Regions from separate parts of the Marinobacter sp. genome, predicted to be linked through region 1. Evidence: predicted binding sites of a transcription regulator. Region 1 holds the regulator's gene; each other region holds the start of a gene.
The links. The regulator sigma-54, encoded in region 1, starts transcription at its own class of promoters, with help from an activator protein. The targets are predictions, from matches to a motif close to ANTGGCATNNANNTTGCTNT.
Positions count from the first base shown of each region.

Region 2: flgB (flagellar basal body rod protein FlgB) is a predicted target of sigma-54. The motif match lies at 1,593-1,612, and genes of this name have one in related genera.
Region 3: ACO06L_RS04360 (PEP-CTERM sorting domain-containing protein) is a predicted target of sigma-54. The motif match lies at 1,509-1,528, and genes of this name have one in related genera.

Region 1 covers NZ_OZ245935.1:1,517,872-1,522,961, forward strand. The annotation lists gene ACO06L_RS06895 (KpsF/GutQ family sugar-phosphate isomerase) at 1-513, shown strand, start outside; gene kdsC (3-deoxy-manno-octulosonate-8-phosphatase KdsC) at 536-1,084, shown strand; gene lptC (LPS export ABC transporter periplasmic protein LptC) at 1,081-1,665, shown strand; gene lptA (lipopolysaccharide transport periplasmic protein LptA) at 1,649-2,215, shown strand; gene lptB (LPS export ABC transporter ATP-binding protein) at 2,193-2,918, shown strand; gene ACO06L_RS06920 (RNA polymerase factor sigma-54) at 3,076-4,596, shown strand; gene hpf (ribosome hibernation promoting factor) at 4,697-5,005, shown strand.
Region 2 covers NZ_OZ245935.1:438,342-443,431, reverse strand. The annotation lists gene ACO06L_RS02070 (flagellar hook assembly protein FlgD) at 1-625, opposite strand, end outside; gene flgC (flagellar basal body rod protein FlgC) at 644-1,093, opposite strand; gene flgB (flagellar basal body rod protein FlgB) at 1,128-1,526, opposite strand; gene ACO06L_RS02055 (nitroreductase family protein) at 1,766-2,317, opposite strand; gene ACO06L_RS02050 (Mpo1-like protein) at 2,484-2,795, shown strand; gene ACO06L_RS02045 (adenylate/guanylate cyclase domain-containing protein) at 2,893-4,236, shown strand; gene queF (NADPH-dependent 7-cyano-7-deazaguanine reductase QueF) at 4,267-5,085, opposite strand.
Region 3 covers NZ_OZ245935.1:954,318-959,407, reverse strand. The annotation lists gene prsK (XrtA/PEP-CTERM system histidine kinase PrsK) at 1-717, opposite strand, end outside; gene ACO06L_RS04360 (PEP-CTERM sorting domain-containing protein) at 843-1,469, opposite strand; gene ACO06L_RS04355 (SDR family oxidoreductase) at 1,641-2,588, opposite strand; gene ACO06L_RS04350 (lysophospholipid acyltransferase family protein) at 2,588-3,403, opposite strand; gene ACO06L_RS04345 (D-hexose-6-phosphate mutarotase) at 3,400-4,323, opposite strand; gene ACO06L_RS04340 (2OG-Fe(II) oxygenase) at 4,442-5,090, shown strand, end outside.

The DNA.
Region 1 (5,090 bases):
CCCACCTCCTCAACAACGGCCACCCTGGTCATGGGCGATGCACTGGCAGTCGCCCTGCTTGAGGCCCGCGGCTTCAGTGCCGAGGATTTTGCGTTCTCCCATCCCGGTGGCAGCCTGGGACGCCGGCTGCTGCTCCGGGTGTCCGACATCATGCACACCGGTGACCAGATTCCGGTGGTCAATGAGGGAACGCTCTTGAGTGGCGCACTTCTTGAGATCTCCCGAAAAGGCCTCGGCATGACCACCGTTGTCAACGAAGAAGGCACTCTTACCGGAATATTTACGGACGGTGACCTGCGCCGGACTCTTGATCGATCGGTGGATATCCATAATACGCCTATCAATGAGGTGATGACCCGGAATGGCAAAACCATCCAGGCCGACCACCTGGCGGCGGAAGCGCTGAATATCATGGAGGAAATGAAGATCAACGCCCTGCCGGTAACGGACGATGGCGGCGCCCTCATTGGCGCCATCAATATGCACGATCTGCTACGGGCCGGCGTAATCTAGGGGCTATGAGGAGCTATTTGACATGAAGCACCAATGGCCGGACTCCCTGCTGGCAAAAGCCGCCAAAATCCGCCTGATTGCCCTGGATGTCGACGGTATCATGAGCGATGGCAAGCTTTACTTCAGCGCCAACGGTGATGAACTGAAGGCATTCAACATTCTGGACGGTCTGGGATTGAAACAGCTTATGTCAGCCGGCATTACCGTGGCCGTTATTACCGGCCGCCGGTCGCCATTGACCGAGAAGCGCATGCGGGATCTGGGCATCCCGCACCTGATGCAGGGCCGCGAGGACAAGAAAGTAGCCCTGCAGGAACTCGTCAGCACCATGGATATCAGCCCCGAAGCCATCGCCTATATGGGCGACGACCTTCCAGACCTGCCGGCGTTGAGGTTCGCCGGGCTCGGCATCACCGTGCCCAATGGCTACTGGCTGGTGCAGCAACATGCCGACTACTGCACCCATGCCCGGGGTGGCGAAGGGGCGGTGCGGGAAGCCTGCGACCTGCTGCTGACTGCCCATGGCAAGCTTGATTCTGCCCTTGCGCCCTACCTGGAGCCCGAGGCATGAACTGGCTCCCGGACCGGCCCTGGCTGCGAACACTGGCACTCGCCGGCACCGTGGTGGCAGCGGTCTTTTTGCTCTGGCAAAGCGATGAGCCACCGGTCATTGATGATGATGCCGCGGCGCTGCGAGGCGATGCCGAGCCAGACGGCTTCGTGGTGAATGGCAAGTACACATCCTTCAACGAATCGGGCAACCTGAAGATCCGGTTCTCCAGCCCCCGCATTGAACAGTTCGAGGAAGGTAACCTGGCCACCATGGAATCTCCCCGCGCCGAACTTTATGGCGGCGAGAGTGCCCTGCCCTGGATTGTTGAAGCCGAGAATGGCAGCCTGCTGCAGAACCAGAATCTGGTGTACCTGACGGACAATGTCCGGATTCAGCGCACTATTGGCGAACGGGACGCCACCCTGACAACATCAAGCCTGACCCTGGATAACGACCGGGGCATGGTTTATACAGACGCACCCGTAGAAATACGCGACGTTACCGGCATTACCCGGGCCACGGGCATGAAAGCGTGGATAGACGAGCGGATTCTGGAACTGAACTCCCAGGTGGAAGGACGCTATGAAACCGGAAACTAACCGATACCGGAGCCTGCTGGCCGCTCTGCTGACGGTCGCAATGATCGGCCCGGCGGCCGCTTTCGATCTTGATTCCGACACCCCCATCAAGGTCACCGCCGACAATGCCCGCCTGGATGACGGCCAGGGTATTGCCACCTACACCGGGACTGTGGAGCTCGAGCAGGGCAACACCCGCCTGAGTGCGGACCGTGTGGTGCTGTATCGCACAGAAGACGGCCTGAGCCGGATCGAAGCCTCTGGCACTCCTGCCAGGTACCGGCAGCCGGCGCGGGATGGCGAGAGCGAAACCGATGCCCGTGCAATGAACATTACCTGGTCGGCTACAGACAGCCGACTGACCTTTGAACGGGAAGCAGTCATCGAGCAGAATGGCAACCTGTTCCGTGGCGACGTCATTCACTATGATACCGCTGGTCGGGTTGTCACCGCTGAAGGCGGGGCAGACGCTGGCGAGGGTGGCGGCCGTGTCGAGATGGTGATTCAGCCACGCAGCGCCGACAGACGCACTGATAGACAGGAAACCGATGGCAGTTCTGAGAGCCAGTAATCTGGCAAAGAGTTACAAACAGAAAAAAGTGGTAATCGACGTTTCCCTGGAAATCCGCAGTGGGGAAATTGTCGGGCTGCTTGGCCCCAACGGCGCCGGTAAAACCACCTGCTTCTATATGATCGTCGGGCTGGTCCCTGCTGATCGTGGCCGTATCACGATCGACAGCCGGGATATTACGCCCCTGCCCATGCACGGCCGAGCCCGCCAGGGTATTGGTTACCTGCCCCAGGAAGCCTCGGTGTTCCGCAAACTGTCGGTACGCGACAATATCATGGCCATCCTCGAAACCCGCCAGGGTATGGGCAAGGCCGAGCGGGAGAAAAAACTCGAGGAGTTATTGGAGGAGTTCCACATAACCCACATCCGGGACAGCGTTGGTATGGCCCTGTCCGGCGGTGAACGGCGACGGGTAGAGATTGCCCGGGCGCTGGCCATGGAACCGGCCTTCATTCTTCTGGATGAACCCTTCGCCGGTGTCGACCCCATATCCGTCAGTGATATCAAGCACATCATCCGGCACCTGCGGGACAAAGGTATCGGAGTATTGATTACCGATCATAACGTGCGAGAAACCCTGGACATCTGCGAAAACGCCTACATTGTGTCCGGCGGCCATATCATCGCCTCTGGCAATGCCGATGCGATCCTGGCCAACCAGCAAGTCAAGGAAGTCTACCTGGGCGACGAATTCAGGCTGTGACACCGAATGGCTCATTGTTTTGATGATCTGTAGCAAGTAAACTCGGCAAAGAACTTGCTAGGGTAAAATAAAACTACGGCAAGTAACCGGCATATATAGATTTTTTCACGACTTATGACACAAAGCGCTGATGAGTGACGGATCCTGAACCATGGTTATGAAAGCCTCCTTACAGTTAAAGCTGGGTCAGAGCCTGACCATGACGCCCCAGCTGCAACAGGCTATCCGGCTTCTCCAGCTCTCCACCCTCGACCTCCAGCAGGAAATCCAGCAGGCACTGGAATCAAACCCAATGCTGGAGACTTCCGAGGACGACGATCAGAACGATGCAGCTACAGAGAACGATGAGCGCGAAGCCAACGCCACCGAATCAGCTGCTGAAACCGCGCCGGAACCGTCCAGCGACTGGGACGAATCGGAAAACGGCCCGGACTGGTCTTCTGAAAACGACATCCCGGACAACATTCCGGACGACCTGCCGGTAGACACTGCCTGGGACGACATATACCAGTCTGCACCCGCCCCGGCCGCCCGCAATGACGACGAAAACGATCACGATTTCGAAACCCGAAACTCGCCCACCGAAACACTTCAGGATCACCTGGAATGGCAGCTCAATCTGACCCCGCTGAGTGAACGGGACCAGGCCATTGCCCATGCCCTGATGGACGCGGTGGATGAGCGGGGCTATCTCACCAGCCCGCTGGAGGAAATCCACGCCGGACTGCTGGATGAGAACGAGGAAGACCCTCTTGAACTGGATGAAGTGGAGGCCGTCCTGCACCGCCTGCAGCACTTTGATCCGCCCGGTGTGTTTGCCCGGGACCTTCAGGAATGCCTGCTGATCCAGCTCAACCAGCTGCCGCCAGACACGCCCTGGCTGGCCCAGGCGCGACTGGTGATCACCCATTACATTAACCTGCTGGGCAACCGGGACTACGCACAGTTGCTGCGCCGCAGCCGCCTGAAAGAGGATCAGCTCAGGGAAGTCCTGGCATTGATCACCGGTCTGAACCCGCGGCCGGGTGACGTCATTGACCGCGCCGAACCCGACTACGTCATTCCGGATGTCATCGTTCGCAAGCACAATGGCCGCTGGCGCGTTGAACTGAATCCGGAAATTGCACCACGCATCCGGGTCAATGCCAGCTATGCTTCACTTATAAGGCGTGCGGACAGCAGTGCAGACAACACCTACCTGCGTGATCAGTTGCAGGAGGCCAAATGGTTTATCAAGAGCCTGCAGAGCCGCAATGAGACCCTGCTGAAAGTGGCGACCCGTATTGTCGAGCACCAGCAGGGATTCCTGGATCACGGCGAGGAAGCCATGAAGCCGTTGATCCTCTCGGACATCGCCCAGGCGGTAGAAATGCATGAATCGACGATTTCACGGGTAACCACCCAGAAATACATGCATACGCCCCGGGGCATTTTCGAGCTGAAGTATTTCTTCTCCAGCCATGTCAGCACTGACGAGGGTGGAGAATGCTCCTCCACGGCCATACGCGCGATGATCAAGAAACTGATTGCGGCGGAAACGCCCAAAAAGCCGTTGAGCGACAGTAAAATTGCAGCCATGCTAGGGGAACAGGGAATCAAGGTTGCGCGACGCACCGTTGCCAAGTACCGGGAGGCCATGCACATTCCGCCGTCCAACGAGCGCAAGCGGCTGGTTTGAATACCCCGGGGCGGGACGCAACACCGTATTCGCCGGCGCACAATGCGCCAGCACCCAGACCGGCTCCCGGGAGCCGGCATGATGACAACAGGAGACGCCTATGCAACTCAATATTTCAGGCCATCACGTAGAACTGACTCCCGCACTGAAGGATTATGTTTCCGAGAAGTTCGAAAAGCTCGAGCGTCACTTTGACCACATCAGTAACTGCCAGGTGACCCTGGAAGTGGAAAAGGTGCGTCAGATTGCGGAAGCCACGTTGCATGTGGTTGGTGGTGAGATTCACGCAAAGGCAGAAAACGAGGATATGTACGCAGCCATCGATGCCCTCATCGACAAGCTGGACCGCCAGATTCTCAAGCACAAGGAAAAGAATGTAGACCGGATGCACGGAAACGGCTCTCGCTAACTGGCTGTTTTCATGCAATTCATCTAATCGAGCTGCGACATGAGCAACATGTCGCAGCCTTTTTTTTAACGGAAACGCAGTCGAT
Region 2 (5,090 bases), 1.1 Mb from region 1:
TCAGGGTTATCGAGCCGCCCTGGCCCAGGGATACGCTGTCCACATTGGCGCTCACCATCGTGCCCAGCTGCTGGGGCCCATCCGGATAGGAAGCCTCGGCCACAATGCGGTAGGGGCCCGGCGGCAAGGGATTGCCGTTACCGTCCTGGCCGTCCCAGCGGAAGGACACAACACCTGCCTGGCTGCTGCCCATATCAATCTGCCGCACCCGCTCACCATTCTGTCCTTCGATAGACAGGCGCAGGCCGCCCGTAGAGGCAGGCACTTCAATGGTTCCGGTAATCTCACCTTCGGCACCCAGGATCCCGATCTGTGAGGGCGCAAGTACGGTTTTACCCACCATGGCCGAGGCCTGGAGCGCCTGGGTGGATCGGAACTGCCCGACCACATCCTCAACCGTTCCGGAGAGATTCTGCATCTCCTCCAGCGAGCTGAACTGCGCCAGCTGGGAAATAAATTCGCCGTTGTCCTGTGGCTCCAACGGATTCTGATTTTTCAACTGCGCCAGCATCAGTTCCATGAACTCATTCCGGCCCAGCTCGCTGGTGCCCTGGCCGCCATTCTGTTGCTTCAGCTGGTACTGGCTCAGAACATCCGACGCGTCTGTTGCATTTACTGCAGTCATGTTGTGCTCCTCACCCTGTTACTGCTGACCGAGAGTCAGAATGCGCTGCATCATGGACTTGGCTGTATTCATGACATCCACATTCATCTGGAAACTTCTGGACGACGACATCATGTCCGCCATCTCTTCAACCACATTCACATTGGGGTAGTAGACGTAACCGTCCTCGTTGGCCGCCGGATGATGTGGCTCGTAACGCATCTGCAGCTCCGCATCGCTTTCAACGATACCTTCCACCCTGACACCGGCACCCGGGCCCTCATCGGCCGCCATCGGCAAACCGCCCTGCCCCGGATTCATCAGGGACTGCTGAATGGCCGAGAAAACCGGCTTTCTGGCCCGATAGGTTTCGCCGGTGCTGGAGCTCGCTGTCTCCGCATTGGCGATGTTGGACGCGGTTGTGTTCAGCCGCAGTGATTGCGCGGTCATGCCGGAACCGGCGATATCAAAAATGCTGCCAAGTGACATGAAAACTCTCCTTCGCTAACCCTGTGACTGCGGCTTACTCGCCTTTAATGGCTTTGGTCAAACCGCTGAACTTGCTGTTCAGAAACTGGAAACTGGCCTGGAAATCCATGGCGTTGCGCATGAAGCGGGTCTGCTCCTGCTGGGCGTCCACGGTATTGCCGTCAACCGACGGCTGGTGAGGTACCCGATACATCAGATCGCTTTCCGAGGCCGAGAGGGAGGTATCCATGTGCGCATCATGCGTTTTGGCCATCTGGAATCCGCTGACCTGCTCCTGGGCCCTCTGCATCATCGCCTGAAAATCCAGGTCGCGGGCTTTGAATCCCGGGGTATCAGCGTTCGCCAGGTTGTTTGCCAGAACTTCGGCACGTTTAACCCGCGCTTCAACCGCGTGTTGGTGAATGCCCAGAGCCGAATCGAACGTAATTGCCATGTTGCCTCCCGAAAACTGCACCAGTATGCCGACCTGTTTTTGCCGGCTGTGCTCTTTGACAGGACTAAAGCAAGCTGGATGCCAGAATTCAGGTGTGGTGTGAATTTGTCAGGAAAGCGAGTATTGGCGGGCCCTGACCAGTGGTGCATTAACGGTCAGGGCAAAGCGAGTAAGGAAAGGGCAGGAAAAAGCGGCAAGCTGCTTCCCCCGGCGCGGACCGGGGGCGTTCGATCAAAAGATCAGGGCCAATGACGCACGAACTCATCAACTCCCGGCCGGGGAACAGCCGGCTTGGAAGCGGAGACTGTTCCGGTGTAGAGAAAGCCGACGATCAGCTCATGCTCTTCCAGTCCCAGCCCGGCGTGAACAGAAGAATGGTACGCAACACCGCCCGTTCTCCACATAACGCCGTACCCGGCGTCCTGCAGGGCAATCTCAATAAAACTCATGCCGGCTGCGGCCGACATCACCTGCTCGATTTCAGGTACCTTCGGATGCGTTTTCGGCGACGCGATACCGACAATCACCATCGGCGCGCGAAGAGGGGCACGCCTGAGCTTCTCGATCTCTTTCTCGTCGCTGTTGTTGGCACAGGTAGAGGCAAACAGTTCGCCCAGGGCTTCCAGTCCTTCGCCCTCCACGACCAGGTAGCGCCAGGGCCTCAGCAGCGCGTGATCAGGCGCGCGGGCGGCACAGGCAAAAGCCCGGTCGAGGGTTGTCGGGTCCGGCGCCGGCGACTCCAGCCTGGGTTCTGACGAACGATTGAGGAGAAAATCGGTAACTGCTGTCATATCTGCTCGCTGTCTGATCGCTATTCTGATGAGTTGGAAAAATAGGTACGAATACAATTCCCTGCCGTGAATTGTGGCTTGTACGTAATGCTGTTAACCTTTAGTCGTAGTCGGGTCTACCAACAATTATAAATGACGCGGTCGTACAACGGTGAGTGGCAACACAATGAGCAACCAGCAAACCTTCAACAACTTTTCCGAATTCTATCCTTACTACCTTGAAGAGCACAGCGACGTTACCTGTCGCCGTCTGCACTTTGCCGGCAGCCTGCTGGTTCTGATCGTGGCCTTGTGGGCACTGACTACAGGCAAGCTTTTGTGGCTTCTGGCCTTGCCGGTCATCGGCTATGGTTTTGCCTGGGTGGGTCATTTCAAGTTTGAGAAGAACCGCCCTGCCACCTTCAAGTACCCACTGTACAGCCTGATGGGCGACTGGGTCATGTTCCGTGACATGCTCATTGGCAGGATCCGTTTCTGAAATGATGAGCGCCCCGGCAGACCTTCGCAGCGCCAGCAGCTCAGCTGGCAGGTCCCTGGCGTCCGAGGCGTCAGGCAACCCGATTGCGATTCCCCCAATGCCCGATTACAACGGCCGGGTTCTGGCCTATACCTCAACCGCCGCCATTATCGTAACCGGTGTTCTGCAGGGTGCATTTCCCCAATGGCTCCTCTGGCTTGTGGCCGGTGCCCTGACCTGGCCACATATCGCCCACGCCCTCACCCGCCGAACGTTCCTGAGAAATTCCCCACGCATTCGCCAGAAGATGCTGATTTTTGATTGCGTTGTTGGCGGCGCGTTTATTGGCTGCATCGGGCTGATCGTCATCCCATCCCTGGCAGTCGCCCTGATGCTGATGTTCAGCTGCCTGATTGTCGGGGGCATCCGCCAGTGGCTTATGGGCACCGTTTTCATGGCCGCCGCCATTGCTGGCTCTGTCGCTATCCTCGGCCCGGCAGACGGGCCACATTCGCCCCTGCTCACCAGCATTGTGTCGATTCTCTCAACCGGCATATATATTTGCGTCACCGCCTATTATTCCCACCAACAGGCACGTGCGCTGATGCTGGCAAAAACCCAGATCCAGAACCAGCGGGAGCAGTCCATCGCACTCTCCCACAAGCTTTCCAAATACCTCTCGCCTCAGGTTTGGCAGTCCATCTTTACTGGCGAGCGGGATGTGCGGTTGGAAACCCAGCGCAAGAAACTGGCGGTGTTCTTTTCGGACATCAAGGGCTTCACCGAACTGTCCGAGGAAATGGAACCCGAGGCCCTGACCGAGCTACTGAATCACTACTTCAACGAGATGTCGGAAGTTGCCCTGAAGTATGGCGGTACCATCGACAAGTTCGTTGGCGATTCCATCATGGTGTTCTTTGGCGACCCCACCAGCCGGGGCCAGCGCGAGGACGCCTTTGCCTGTGTCTCCATGGCCATCGAGATGCGCAAGCACATGAAAATCATGCGCCAGAAATGGCGCAGCCAGGGCATCAAGACCCCGCTTGAAATTCGAATGGGGATCAGCACCGGTTACACAACCGTCGGCAACTTCGGTGCGGAAAACCGGATGGATTACACCATCATCGGCAAGGAAGTAAATCTTGCGAGCCGGCTTGAATCCCTGGCGGAACCGGGTGAAATCCTGGTGTCCTACGAGACCTTCTCGCTGATCAAGGACAAGATCATGTGCCGGGACAAGGGCGAAATTACCGTGAAAGGCTTCGGCAAACCGGTGCCAATTTATGAGGTGGTGGATTTCCGGCGCGACATGGGTCCCAACCGCAGTTTCCTCGAGCACGAGCACAGTGGCTTCGCCATGTATCTGGATTCAGACAAGATCACCGAGAAGGAACGCCAGGCCATTCTGATCGCCCTGGAAGACGCCGCAGACCGTCTGCGACGGGAAGAGGATGTTTCCTGAGGCGCATCCCTGCGCTCACGACCACCGGCATTACTGACGTATCAGTCGCGGCCCGGCATCCTTGCCGGTTTCTGTGCTTCGCCAGGGGTTGATATCCAGCCCGCCCCGCCGTGTGTATCGGGCAACTACTGTTAGCGACTCCGGGTTGCATCGGCTCATCAGATCGGTAAACACCGTTTCCACGCAATGCTCGTGGAAATCCTGTTTCTGCCGGAAGCTCACGACATAACGCAACAAGCCAGCCCGGTCTATTTTCGGGCCAGTATAACTTACCAGCAGGGTGGCCCAGTCTGGTTGACCCGTCACCGGACAGTTGCTCTTGAGGAGATGGGAACAAAGCTGCTCAGTCACCACCTCATTGCCGGCATTGAGGGAGTCCGGTGAATACTCATACACCACATCACTCAGCGGCTCGTCATCAATGAGCTCAAAACCCTCAGGGCGGCCTATCGCCTCCCCGGATTCGTCGACGCTTAACAGGTTGACCTGAACCGCTCCACCGCAAGCGCTGGACAGATCCTGGGTAATCACTTCCGCGACCTGCTCCCGGGAGGAGTAAACCGTCTGGTTGAGCGAGTTGAGGTACAGCTTGAGCGATTTGGACTCAATGATCGAAGGCGAGGCCGCCGGGAAGACTATCTCCGCCCAGGCCACGTCCGGCACGCCATTTGGCCTCAGCCAAGAGATTTCCCAGGCCTGCCACAAGTCCTCGCCAAACCAGGGCCAGCGGCCATCTTCCAGCCCCAGGCGTCGGCGGTTTTCCTCCCTCGCCACGGGGAACAACAGGCCCGGGTCGTAGCTGTCCGGGTAATCGCTTGTTTTGCCAAGCGGCGCGTCATTAAGTGCCATAGGTG
Region 3 (5,090 bases), 560 kb from region 1:
ACCAGCAAACAAAAGTGTACCCGCGTGGAAAACGGCGGACCTGGACAGCTGAAAGTCCACGGGCTGTTTCCGTGTATTAATTACGTTGACGGCGAAAAGCGGCGTAAGCAGGGCATTGACAAAGCCGCGCGCGTTCCAGAAAGGGTCAGCAACGTGACCGAACAGCAGCGCGTCTGCATACATAAAGAAATCAAAAGCAAAAATGGTGGCTACACCAATACAGATATACTTTATGCTTGAGCGCCCAAAGCTTGGTGAATTGCGCCAGATCTGTTCTACCAGAGATAAGCCGAGGAGCGAGAGTCCTATCTGGCCAAGCAGCTTGACTTTGCCAGTAGCGACGTTAATTCCGGCGAAATTCTCGGCAAGTCCGATCCCCAGCAAAATCACCAGCAGCGTTGCCGCACCGGCGCCAAGAACCTGCTTCACCCTGCCCGTAAGCCTGTTTTCCCTGAGACCGTCTTTGAGTAACGCAAACAGCAGGTAGATCCAGGCTGCGTCCCGGATCAATTCGATAAGATACCGGATATTGAAGCCAGGGTATCCCCAGAGGCTTTGGCTGACGAGTGATGATGCCCAGATTGCGGTTACAGCAGCTGCAAGTGCCAGCGCCCGATCGACGCCGCGCCGAAGATATCGTGTTGCAACCAGTACCGCCAGGAGCCCGAACGTAATCGCTGCCAACGAGTAGCTGAGTACGTCCATGTTGCTGAACATGCTTCAATGCCCCAAAAAAATGAAAGTTCCCTGCCAAGAATAGCTTTGTTTGAAAGTCAGGGTAACTCATTTGTAAAAAAGCCAGCGGGTTTTAAGCGCTGGCTTATATTGCTTTAGGGTCAGTGTCAGCTCTTGCGTCTGCGCGCGATCCCAAGCCCAGCCAAGCCAAGCCCCAGAAGCGCGAGGGTTCCGGGCTCGGGCACCTTGGCAACAACGGAAACGTTATCGAGGAAATTTCCGAGGGTTTCAGTATCCGGGTTGATTGAGGTGAACATCAGTCTGGTAGATTCGCTGGATGCGGTGAACATGCCCGAAAACAGGGTCCAGACGCCGGTGTCGAAGTTGATTATATCCATATCGAGATCGGCAACCGTAACGTTGAACGACTCCTGACCAACCCTCGCCCTGTAGGCAAAAGTCAAGTGGTAATTCTCGTTCGCGACTGTGTCAAAATCCTGAAACAGCGTAAATGCGCTTCCGGTCGTATTCGGGTGAGCGTTCAGCTCTGCAAAGCGGGTGCCGTCCTGAGCATCAACGTCATTGTAGCCGGAGTTCCAGATCTCGATGTCGTTGGTGTCGCTTGACCATCCGTCGACATCGCTTGGGTCAAAATAGCCCCATCCTCCGCCGTCCTGATTCAGAGTCAGGGCCTGCTCAAAACTGCCGTTTTCAAGCAAGTTCGCTGAGGCGAAGGGAGAAACCACCAACGCTGCCAGCCCGAGAGCGGTTCCAATACGTCTTATCTTGGACATGATCCATACCTGCCTTTCTGGTTTGTCAAATGAACACATAGGGCTAAGCACGTACCATTCCAGATTCCCTAACCTCCTGTTTAGAAATAGAACAATTCCGACCGCATTGATGATGTGTAAAGAAAGGTGACGCTCATCATTGTGTGATGTATCGAAAATTGAACAGTTTGATCAAACCGGCCTCTTATTCTCCCGATAAAACCGGAAAATCTCCTTCAGCGGCCGCTTGGGCTCAAAACCGAACTCATTAACAAACGCCCGTCCGTCAATCACCACCGGGTACTTGAAGAACGCCATCAGATAGGACGGAAAACTCTTCAACTTCAAGGTGCCAAGTATCATCTTCGGAATCATCGGTGGGATGGAGGGCACCTGAATCCTTTTGCAGCCGCAAAGCTTGAGCGCGTGTTGGTACGCCACCCAGTCCTGCGGCGCCACGTTGTACACGCCACGTGTCGGTTTTTTATACGCCAGTACAATGGCATCGGCCATATCGTCGATATGGATAAACTGCATCATCGGCGAAAAGCCCGCCAGCACCGGCGCGCGTTCGCTGGCCAGCAGGGTACTGATGGTGTTGCGCACGCCCGGGCCCACGATGTTGCAGGGGCGCAGAATGGTGATGTTCAGCTCCGGGTAGCGCCACAGGTAAATGTTGGCCAGGTTTTCCAGCTCCACGGAATCAATGAGGTCGGCACTAAGTCCGGCGCTCTTGAGCGGCGCCGCTTCATCAATGAGCGCGGGGTTGTAGGCTACGGCACCGTATACGTGAAACGTTGAGAGCACCACCACACGCTTGATGCCGTACTTGTGGCTCAGGTCCAGCAGTTTCTGGGTGCCCATCACATTGGCGTTGTAGCGCCGCATACGGGTGAGCTGGCTGGACATGATCCGGCCCATGTGGATTACGCCATCAAACTGGTAGCGCCGGAACAGGTCCTCGAATACCCGCTTGTTGAAATCGATGCAGTAGCTCGGGATGTCGTCGCCCAGGTAGACCTGTTCCCGGAAATCCACGGCGACCAGGTCGCAGGTATCCCTGAGCTGTTCGATGACCTGTTGGGCGAGGGCGCCAGCGGCGCCGGTAATCAGAATGTGCGGTCTGGGTTGTTCGGTCATCAGAAAAGCCTTTTCCTTTCGCTCAGTCCCTTGTCGATCAGCCGGCTGATCTCGGCCTTTACCTTCTCCACTCGATCGGTGACCTGTTCTTCGGGGATTTCCAGATCGTCAAAGTACATCGGGGCTCCGAAGTTCAGGTGTACCTTTGCCGGCAGCACCACGGGCATGGCAACCGGAGCGTAGGGGATGCCCAGGGCCTTTGCCAGGGGCTTGATGTTGGCGATGGCCGGGATGGTTTCTTCGCAGCCCACCACACCCACGGGCACGATTGGCGCCTTGTACTTCATGGCCAGGTGCATGAAGCCGTTACCAAACCGCTTTAGCTGGTAACGGTCCTGGTAGAGTTTGCCGGATCCTCGCACGCCCTCTGGGAACACAATGACGGCTTCGTTGTTGGCGAGCATCTTGGCGCAGTTGACCGGGTCGCCCAGCACAGCGCCCACTTCATTCAACAGGTTGCCCAGCCAGGGCACGGTCGGAAAAAAGCGTTCAATCATTGCCCTTGGAATGCGGGCATCTTTTTCCCTGGAGGCGAGGGCATAGCCAATCAGCAGGCCGTCGATCGGCAGTTGCCCGCTGTGGTTGGCGATAATCAGCACCGGGCCTTCGGCGGGAATGTTTTCTACTCCGTGCGCCTGTACCCGGAAGTATTTCTCGTAAATCTGTTTGGTGAGCGAAAGCCCGTATTTCATGGCTTCGTTGTTGTAGCCCCACGGATCGTAGCCCAGGCTCCCGATGGGTTTGCGGATGCGGTTGATATGCTCGTCCAGTTCCGCGGGAACCAGTCGGGTTTTGAGAAACGATGCCAGGCTCATGATTTCCTTCCGATGAATACGCCCAATGTGTGGCTTTGCCCATTATTTAGCACCCGGTAATCGCTGGCGGCATTGGCGGTTTCGACGCACAGCATGGACTGCCAGGCCGTATCGGGAAAATCCGACAGTTTTGCCGCTTTCGCAGGGCCCGGGTTCCAGACGACGGTTGAGTCGCTGCCCACCGCGGAGAGTTTGCGGCCAGTTCGGGGTGTCACGATGGTCAGGGTCTCGCCGCTTTCGTAGATCCGGTCAGTTTCGCCCTCGAAGTACACCGGCCCCTCCTGGTTGCGGTATTCCCAGTTATCCAGGGTGTCGATGTACTGGCTGTTGCCCAGGCCCAGTACTCGAGTGCGGGTTATGTCGCTGGTGGGTAAATAGGTATGGAGCGCCTGGGTAAAGGCCAGGGGATCGTTGCCCAGATTTGTGGTGGTCAGCGCCAGCTGGCAGCCCCGGATGGAAAAGCTGAAGGTGAGCAGGGCGAGTGCGTGGCCGGCCCAGACATCACTGAAATCTTCATTGGCATCCAGTGACAGGCTGATTTCTACCTCGTGGGCGTTCTCCCGGACATCTTCCAGTTTCCAGAGCGCGGTGCGGGCAAACCCGTGGGCTTTGTCGGTATGGATGCGCTTGCGAACTTCCGGCGCATTGCGGGCCGGATCACCGAACCAGGGCCAGCAGACCGGAATGCCTCCACGAATGGCACGGCCAGGCTCGTAGCGGGCGGTTGGGCTCATCCACAGCCAGTCAGATTCGTCCTGGGGCTTGAAGCTTGCCAGGTGGGCGCCCTGTAAAAACAGGGTGGCCTGGAACAAAGGGTGGTGTACCTCAAGGGCTTCCAGTTGCCCGATCGTTTTCCAGCGCGTGAAGGACCATTGGCCCGGAGAGAGTGAGAGCGGTGGCCTGTTACTGCTTTCTGACATGGTTATCTGCTAAATGAAACCGGTTAAGTGTATTTCCCTACACAGAGAGTAAATTAAAACTGCCGCTCCGGCGAGAATTGCGCCTAAAATACGCTCAAATTTTGCGCGAGGCCCGCCGATGGAAACGCCGGTAATCATCCCGATCCATGATCCCCTTTTGACCCCTTTGCAGAGCGCCGAGGATGCGGTGGCGGGTAGTGATGTCCAGCTGATGGACCCTGCGCCGGATCAACATGCGGCCTTGCCTGATGACTGGCTGGATGAGCTGGCTTCGGGGCTGAGTGAGCACGGTTGGATGTCGCTGGATGTGCGATCACAGCTGGGGGCCAACCTGCTGGCGGCACTGAAACAGGAAGTGCAGATTCTGGATCGTACCGATGCCATGAAAAAAGCCGGCATTGGCCGCGGCAATGATCTGGTGCGTGACCGTTCGGTACGCCGCGACAAGATCGCCTGGCTGCAGGGTGTTACTGCCCCTCAGGCAGCATTGTTCGAATTCTTCGAGATGATTCGTCAGGGTCTGAACCAGAGGCTGTTTCTGGGCCTGAAGCGGTTCGAAACGCATTACGCTACCTACCACTGCGGTGACTTTTACAAGCAGCACCTGGACAGCTTTAAGGGCAGGGCGTCTCGAGTGGTGAGCTTGGTGCTTTACCTCAACGAAGACTGGCAGGCAGCCGACGGCGGCGCCCTTCAGGTGTTCAATCGCGATAACGACCTTGAGGTGTGCGGAACCGTGTTGCCCGAGGCAGGGCGCATGGCGTTGT